Regions from separate parts of the Lysinibacillus sp. NPDC048646 genome, predicted to be linked through region 1. Evidence: riboswitches for the same ligand, from Rfam matches in the RefSeq annotation. Region 1 holds a riboswitch; each other region holds the start of a gene.
The links. A riboswitch is a leader RNA that binds a small molecule or an ion and turns the genes downstream of it on or off. The one in region 1 is predicted to bind thiamine pyrophosphate.
Positions count from the first base shown of each region.

Region 1 (2,194 bases):
ACGCGAAACAATACCCGTTACGCGATTAGCTGTTAGAGGCACATAACGTAATAATACCCCTGCATGAATCGTGAAATAATCGACACCTTGCTCGGCCTGCTCGATTAATGTATCACGATACACTTCCCACGTTAAATTTTCCGCAACACCATTTACCTTTTCTAGCGCTTGATAAATCGGCACTGTTCCTACGGGTACTGCAGCATTGCGAATAATCCATTCACGTGTCGTATGAATATGCTTACCTGTAGACAAATCCATAATATTATCCGCACCCCAGCGTGTTGCCCATGTCATTTTTTCTACTTCCTCAGCAATGGATGAGGATACAGCTGAATTACCGATATTTGCATTAATTTTCACATGGAAGTTACGGCCAATAATCATGGGCTCTGCCTCTGGATGATTAATGTTCGAAGGCATAATTGCACGACCAGCAGCAATTTCAGCACGTACGAATTCTGGATCTAAATTTTCGCGAATGGCTACAAACTCCATTTCTGGTGTAATAATGCCCTTTTTTGCGTAATGAAGCTGCGTCACATTGCGTCCTTTTTTCGCACGTAAAGGCTTGCGATAAAGCCCAGGAAAGACATTTTCTTTCATACGCGGATCATCTGCATGTCGGAAGCCGTTATCCTCAGGCTTCATCTTACGACCTTCGTATGCTTCTACATCCCCACGCTCTCTTATCCAGGCTCTTCTTAAATTAGGTAAACCTTTCGTAATATCTACGTTGTAGGTAGGGTCCGTATACGGGCCACTTGTATCGTAAACACGCACAGGTGCATTTTCTTCTTCTCCAAAACTCCCAGTAGTTGGACTCAGCGTAATTTCCCGCATTGGCACTAAAATATCCGGCCGTGAGCCCTCTACATACACCTTTTTGCTCCCATCAAAACTTGTCATAATGTTAATGTTCTTTTCGCTAACTGTTGTCATAAACTACTTCGCTCCCTTTTACATATTTTAAGAAGGACCGAATCTAGCTCACCCAACAATTTACTACAAAAAAAAAGCCGAATCCAAAAAATATTGGATCCGGCTATGCATGTAAGGGTTTCAATTTATCGCAAAGTACAAGTACTGCGATAATCATTAACTTTCCCACGCTGGTATGAGCCAGATCAGGTCCAAAGGGTCAAGAAACCTCAAAGCGTTTCCCTCTCAGCCTGACTCGTCAGACTCCCCTAGTTAAAGCTATTCAATTTGATGCTAGTGTAGCAGATATCACTAATAGATGGAAGCCATATTTTACAATCCATTATGACAATGTTTGATGCGTATTTAGTAAACAATGGAATTTCAGCAGAAAAATTTCATGACTAGCGCAGATATTTTACGTAAAAAGTATTTCTGCAACGTAAATGACAATCGTCACTGTGATGCAACTAACAATCGTTGAAAATAAAACTGTTTGTGCAGCTGTCGCTGATTCAACATCGTATTCTAAAGCTAGGCTTGAACTATTGCGCGACGTTGGAAAGGCGCTAGCTATAAAGAGTGACTGAGCGACAACACCGTCTAAGCCAAGTGCAAAAATAATGAGGAGTGCCACACTTGGACCAATTATCAGTCGTGTAAAACAACTGACAAAAACAGTTTTATTAAACATCGACTTGATTTCAAGCTGGGATAGTTGTGCGCCGAGTGTAATTAATGCAACAGCGATAAAGCCATCTGCTACATGGTCGATTGGAATACGAATAAATTGCGGGATAGCTATTTCGAAGAAGTTCATTGCCACACCAATAATAAGCGCATGAATAATAGGCATTTTCAGGAAACCCTTCATGATGGCCAGCCCCGATTTTGTCGAGGAAATAAGATTGTACAAGCCATATGTATAGGTCGTCATATTTTGAAAAATAACTAGTATGACCTGAATGGCCACGCCAATTGGCTGTGTCGCGAATATCATTTGTGCCACTGGAATGCCATAGTTTCCTGAGTTAATGAGCACAACACTATTTTTAAACACCGCTGTCTCTGTTTTCACTAAACCAAGCCCCTTTGCTAAAAAGTGACTCAGCACCATTTGACTCCCGATAAAGAGGACGATAAACACCGCCACCTGTCCTAGTACCGAGAGCTCCACACTTGTTTCATATAAATTCACAAAAACTGCAGCTGGCATAAAGCAATATGTAATAAGTTGGGATAAGGCCTTTAAATTAAAGCGGAATTTCTTCTG
Region 1 is NZ_JBNNLZ010000011.1:121,702-123,895, reverse strand. It holds gene thiC (phosphomethylpyrimidine synthase ThiC) at 1-942, opposite strand, end outside; TPP riboswitch at 1,088-1,202, opposite strand; gene ACQKII_RS13650 (AEC family transporter) at 1,340-2,194, opposite strand, start outside.

Region 2 (2,194 bases), on a different contig from region 1:
CGTTGGAAAGACCTTGGTCAGCATATTTCAAGTATTGTGCCGACTAATGAAGATGAATCCATTATTGCGGTCTATGGCTTCGAAACATTTGAACAGCCTAATACCTATATTTTAACAGCGACTAAAGATGGTCAAATTAAGCGATCACCGTTAACAGATTATGCGGTAACTCGTTATTCTAAGCCAATTAAAACGATGAATGTGAAGTCTGGCGATGAAATGATTTTTGCGGATATTGTTACAGACGACGCGGAATTATTATTAATAACAGATACAGCCTATGCGATCCGCTTCCCAATTGAAGAATTGCCTGTTACTGGTGTGAAAACTGGAGGGGTAAAAGGAATAACGCTTAAAGAAGGCGAAGTATTAGTTGGTGTAACAATCTTACAGCCAAGTGACACAGAATATGTTGTGATTGTGACACAGCGTGGGGCAGCGAAGAAAATGAATGTCGCTGAGGTAGAAATGGCAAGCCGTGCAAAACGAGGTCTAAAAGTATTAACAGAGTTAAAAGCACATCCTCATCGTATCGTCTCAGTTATTCGAGCGACTGATGATGAAAAAATTGTTGTGGAAACTGTAAAGGGTGTTCAAGAAGTGATTGATGTGAAAGGGTTAACCCGTTCTGATCGTCATTCGAACGGCTCCTTTAAAGTGGATATAGCTACTGACGGTGCGATTGCACATGTTTTAAAGGCTAAAAATGAAAAATAATACGAGATAAACAATGTGGCCCATGTTCTTACCGAGAACTGGGCTTTTTTTGATTTCATTGTTATCTATTCGCTACGTATGTAAATAGAGCCTTGTCATTTTCATAGAGATATGGGTATAATAGTCCTCGAAAAGTTCATATGTTAAGAATGTAGGGGGGCTGGTAGTTGCCAGCTGAGATTGTGTCCGTTAAGACGCTGACCCTTTGAACCTGATTTGGCTCGTACCAGCGTAGGGAACATCTATTCAAAAAGAGTACGTTATTTTTTGATACCGATTTCAAACGTCTGGGATGACTCCTGGGCGTTTTTTTATGTCTTGGTAATGTAGCACACCTCTGAGTTGACTCATTACCACGGATGAACGTGTTGGTACACGCACTTACTTTCTTTCGAAATGCATAGCTCTTTTCAAGTGAAAACGAGCGATACCTTTTTCGGATGGTTAAAACATTCAAACATGAACACTTTCATATTACTTACTGGGAGGATTCAGCATGAAGAAATGGTTATTCATCCTTGTTGCAGCGCTTTTAACATTAGTCGGCTGTAGCGACAAAGAGGACAAAAAAGAGTCGAATTCATTAAAAAAAGTATCAGTCGTACTGGACTGGACACCCAATACAAATCACACAGGGCTTTATGCGGCGAATAAGCTTGGCTATTTTGAGGAACAGGGTTTAGATGTAGACATTCTATTACCTGGCGATGCAGGAGCCGATCAGCTTGTGGCATCTGGTAAGGCTGAGTTTGGTGTCAGCTACCAAGAGTCAATTACACAGGCACGTGTGCAGGATGTACCGTTAGTATCTATTGCAGCCGTTATTCAGCATAATACATCTGGTTTTGCGTCTCTTGCAGCAAATGGTATAACATCACCGAAGGATTTTGAAGGAAAAACATATGGCGGTTGGGGTGCTCCACTTGAACAGGCTGTACTGCAATCATTAATGCAAACAGAGAATGCAGATGTCAATCAGTTGGATATTGTGAATGCCGGTGATTTAGATTTCTTCACAATGATGCAGAAAGATATTGATTTTGCATGGATATACTATGCATGGACAGGTATCGAAGCTGAATTACGTGGGGAAAAACTAAACATGATGTATTTAACAGACTATAGTGAACAGCTTGACTACTATACACCCGTACTTGCAACAAATGAAAAAATGATTTCAGAGAATCCTGATACTGTTAAAGCATTTGTTGCGGCAGTTGCAAAGGGCTATGAATATGCCATCAATCAACCGAAAGAAGCGGCTGACATTCTACTAGAAGCGGCACCTGATTTAGATAAAGAACTTGTACATAAAAGTCAGGAATGGCTAGCTGACAAGTATCAGGATGATGCCACACAATGGGGCGAACAAAAATTAGCAGTATGGAAAAATTACGCTGATTGGATGACCAGTAATAAAGTTTTAGAAGGTGAATTCAATCCAGAAAAGGCATTTACCAACGATTTTTTACCTGCT
Region 2 is NZ_JBNNLZ010000025.1:48,275-50,468, forward strand. It holds gene parC (DNA topoisomerase IV subunit A) at 1-717, shown strand, start outside; TPP riboswitch at 861-972, shown strand; gene ACQKII_RS20290 (ABC transporter substrate-binding protein) at 1,214-2,194, shown strand, end outside.
Region 2: linked by a shared signal. The riboswitch ahead of ACQKII_RS20290 (ABC transporter substrate-binding protein) and the one ahead of thiC (phosphomethylpyrimidine synthase ThiC) in region 1 are both predicted to bind thiamine pyrophosphate.

Region 3 (2,194 bases), on a different contig from region 1:
CCGTTTGTCCATAGCCATCACGTACCTGTAGTGTAAAGTTTTGTAAGAATATTTTCATAACCTCACTATTCAGCGGTTCGCCTGCTGATACAGCTTGGCGGATTTCACTCAAATTATAGTCATGTAAATTTTCAAGTGCTGCCATAAAACGATACTCAGTTGGCGTACAGCACAGCACGTTGATTTTAAATTTTTCAAGTAATGTTAAGTAAGTAGCTGCATTAAATTTTCCCTTGTATACAAAAGCTGTCGCGCCGCTTCCTAAGGTCGCAAGGAATGGACTCCATATCCATTTTTGCCACCCTGGTGCTGCAGTAGCCCATACGATATCATTTTCCTGAACACCTAACCAATTTGGTGCAGTTGTCCGTAAATGTGCGTAACCCCAGCTATGTGTATGAACAGCAGCCTTCGGATTACCTGTTGTCCCACTTGTATAAGCAAGAAATGCGATATCAGTACTCTTCGTTGGCGTAGAACTTGTATACGTGGTTGGTTGATTTTTCATTTGTTCTAACAGTGGTTGCCATGGTTCATGTGCATGACCGATGACAAACTGCTGTACACCTTCCAAATTTTCAACCTCATCAAATTGCTCAATATAAGGCTCATAGGCAATAACTGCCTTTGCATCAGCATGTGTGATTCGATAGTCGATATCTTTTGCACGTAACATCTCAGAGCTTGGAATAATCGTTAAGCCCGCCTTTAATGCTGCAATATAAACAATGTATGCCTCAACTGATCTCGGCACCATCACTAAAAGCACATCTCCTTTGACTAATCCTTTAGCTGTTAATATATGTGCTGCCTGATTTGCCTTTTCAAGTAAACTTGCATATGTAATGTATTGAATTTCTTCGTTTTCGTTATAAACAATTAAAGCATTTTTAGTTGGATGCTGTGCATACTTTTCAATTTCCTGTGCAATGTTATACCACTCTGGTGCGAGTAAATCTTGTCTTTTCATGGCATATGCCCCCTTTGCTATGCTCATTATAAAACTCATTTTTCATGATTTTCAATGGAAGAACCCTTATTTTTGAAAAGTCATGACAACTATCATACTTCTCTATATGGCATCAGTCACTGCTTTTACTAAAATGAGAAATCTCTATTGAACACAAAGAAAAAGTATGATACATTTTGGTCAACTAAAATCATGATTGCAGGGGGACTCATCCTGAGTTGAGAAGGTAAAACCTGACCCTTTGAACCTGTTAGTTAATACTGACGTAGGGAGCAATACATCTTGTTATTGATGAAAAGCTCTTTTTACGTGTATTCTCTTCACGAAAAAGAGCTTTTTTTGCATGCTTACGTCCATCCAAAAAAGGAGGGCTTAAAATGATTTTCCAAACTATCCGTAAACAACAGCCACTTATTCACTGTATAACAAACTATGTAGTGGCAAATTTTCAAGCAAATGGCTTATTGGCAATTGGCGCTTCTCCTGTAATGGCCGATGAAGTCGATGAAGTCGAAGAAATGGTCAGAATCGCTTCCGCTCTATTATTAAATACTGGTACGATTAATGAACGTACAAAGGAATCTATGTTACGAGCAGGGAAAATGGCCAATACACTTGGCATTCCGATAATTTTAGATCCTGTTGGTGCAGGAGCAACTACTTTTCGAAAAAATACGGTTCACCAGCTATTAACACATGTAAAATTCGCTGTTATTCGTTGCAATATTGGTGAACTTGCTGCTATTGCCAATGTGAGTTGGCAACAAAAAGGCATCGACAGTGGTAACGGCTCGATTTGTATTGAGGATGAAGCAAAGAAAATTGCCCAACGCTTTGACTGTATCGTTATTGTGACCGGTGAAAAAGATTTTATAACCGATGGTGAACAGATGCATTGGGTTGTTGGTGGGCATCATCAGATGACCGAAGTCACAGGGACAGGCTGCCTATTAAGTGCAATTTGTGCCGCAGCATATGTTGCACAAATCGAGCCATTTAAACAATTAGTAAACACTTTATTAGCTTATAAAAAACTAGCTGAATTTGCTGCTTCCTCTACGCAAAATATTGGTGATTTTCAAATAGCTGTCTTAAATGAGTTACATCGCCTTTCGAAGGACGGTGAAAAATAATGCATATCGTGACTACAATTGCGGGCTCAGATAGTGGTGGTGGTGCAGGTATTCAAGCAGATTTAAAAACATTTCAAGAATTAAAGGTATT
Region 3 is NZ_JBNNLZ010000009.1:33,848-36,041, forward strand. It holds gene mbcS (acyl-CoA synthetase MbcS) at 1-970, opposite strand, end outside; TPP riboswitch at 1,161-1,259, shown strand; gene thiM (hydroxyethylthiazole kinase) at 1,348-2,103, shown strand; gene thiD (bifunctional hydroxymethylpyrimidine kinase/phosphomethylpyrimidine kinase) at 2,103-2,194, shown strand, end outside.
Region 3: linked by a shared signal. The riboswitch ahead of thiM (hydroxyethylthiazole kinase) and the one ahead of thiC (phosphomethylpyrimidine synthase ThiC) in region 1 are both predicted to bind thiamine pyrophosphate.

Region 4 (2,194 bases), on a different contig from region 1:
ATCAAAAGCACTTTTTGCTACGACGCAGAGTTTTTCTTTTTCTTCATAACCTTCTCCGACTACGAACGAAATACCTGTATCAGCAAAATAGCCATTTAGTGAACCTGACACATCAATATTAACAATATCGCCTTCTTGAATAACACGGCTCCCTGGTATACCATGCGCTACTTCTTCATTAACACTAATACAAGTGTAACCTGGGAAATCATATTCACCCTTTGGTCCTGAAATAGCTCCTGCTTCCGCAAACATGCGACCTGCAATTTCATCTAATTCAAGTGTTGTCACACCTGGTTTTGTAGCAGCCTTCATTGCTTCACGAATTTCAGCACAAATACGTCCGATCTTTTTAAAGGCTTCAATCTCTTCTTGCGTTTTTACAATCATTTTTAACGTCCCTTTCATCTAATATCTACACTCTAATATATCATAACAACCATACAATGATGAACAATACGCGCAAATTCTCTCAGAAAAGCCGCCTGCACCTTGTAGGAACAGACGGCGTAAACTTTAAGATTTTCTTTGCATTAATTGTGGAGCTGCTGTAAATAAAAGAACTCCTGCAACAGCTGTTAAAATTGTTGCTGGTAGCATATACGTTCCATTGTAAATAATGGAGTAAATCCAGGCGTTTTGATCGCCAGCATACTCTGCGAAGAACACAGCCCCTGCTATCGTATGTGCCATATAACGTAAGAAGCCTGCTAATACAGTTCCAATGACAATATAAATAGCCATTTTCTTTTTGTTTAAATTCGCTGCTGCCTCAAGTACAGGCTTACGCACAAACGCCACTAAACCAACTACCGTGAAGGCAACCCCATAATCCAATAAACCTTGAAGCCAGTGCACAATATACGCACCGAACATTGTTTGCATGACGCCAATCAGTAGTCCCGTTGTCAGCCCTGCAAAGAGACCCCAGCGAAATGCCATTAAAATAATCGGTATCATCACGAGACTAACTGAGCCACCTTGTGCCCATACTTTAAAAGAAACTTGATCGAGTACAAGACCCACTGCTGCAAAAATCGCAATCTCCACCAGCATTAATAGTCTTTTTCTGTCCATACTATTATTCTCTCCTTTGTTCCGATGTAGGATACAAGAGCAGGAATAGAAATCAGTTATACTGTTATGACTCATCTGACATCCATTTCACCTCATTCAGTACACTGAATGAAGATAAAAAAAACGATGCCAGGACAGAGCCTCACATCGTAAAAGTGTCGGTTTCTATCCACATCCCTACGCAAGCTTTAACTTACAGGTTCGAAGAGTATAGGCATTACGTGCCCAGTCTCAGCTGACATCATCAGCTCCCCTTGTGGTCGTTACATCTTAAATTTGCTTGAACATCCTCATTGTACGCAAACACTTTTATGATTACAACCATTTCCTCATTAATTTTTTTGAAACTTTTGAGATTTTCATGCGTAAATTTTAAATAAGGAGGGATTACTATGGAGAACCAAAAAATATTATCTGCCTTTAGTTATCTCAGCATATTTTTCGCACCTTTTATTGTGCCGTTAATTGTTTATTTCGTGTCAAAAGATGGGGAAGTGAAGCGCCATTCAATCCGCGCGCTTATATCACACTTAATTCCATTTCTTTTCGGTATCATTTTCTTTATCGTCTTCCTGTTTTCATCTATGTCATTGAATACGTTTGAACCTGACACAAATGGCAATACATTCATTATCATCTGGTTTGCTGCGTTTGCCCTATACTTACTCGTATCTCTTGGCATTGTCATATGGAACATCGTTCAAGCTGTACGCGTTATCCGTTAATATTTATGTTTCATCCTCGTGTTAAAGTGAACTTAATAGTTGGGGCTTCACTTTGTCCCAACTATTATTAGTTGAACCAATCGGGCACGTACGAGAGCTTGATTCACGCTTTAGATGGTCATCTTCTCTCTCGTTAGTGTGGGACAAACAGGTAGAAATAATCGTATAAGGGAGCTGATATTTCATGAAAGTATCTAAGGTCGTAAAAACTGCTGTCAAATTAGCGCCTATTGTGATTCCAATCGTCAAAAAAGTAGTTGCCGCAAAAAAAGGAACAACTCCTAATCCAACTACCCGTAGAAAATAAAGAGAAGGCGTAACCTTGCATGAAAGGAATACGCCTTCTCTCTATTTCACTTCAAAGCGTGTTTTGCTATGTCCACTCAAGGTTT
Region 4 is NZ_JBNNLZ010000010.1:98,885-101,078, reverse strand. It holds gene map (type I methionyl aminopeptidase) at 1-390, opposite strand, end outside; gene thiT (energy-coupled thiamine transporter ThiT) at 517-1,077, opposite strand; TPP riboswitch at 1,235-1,342, opposite strand; gene ACQKII_RS12850 (DUF4870 domain-containing protein) at 1,470-1,802, shown strand; gene ACQKII_RS12845 (hypothetical protein) at 1,987-2,109, shown strand; gene ACQKII_RS12840 (AAA family ATPase) at 2,151-2,194, opposite strand, start outside.
Region 4: linked by a shared signal. The riboswitch ahead of thiT (energy-coupled thiamine transporter ThiT) and the one ahead of thiC (phosphomethylpyrimidine synthase ThiC) in region 1 are both predicted to bind thiamine pyrophosphate.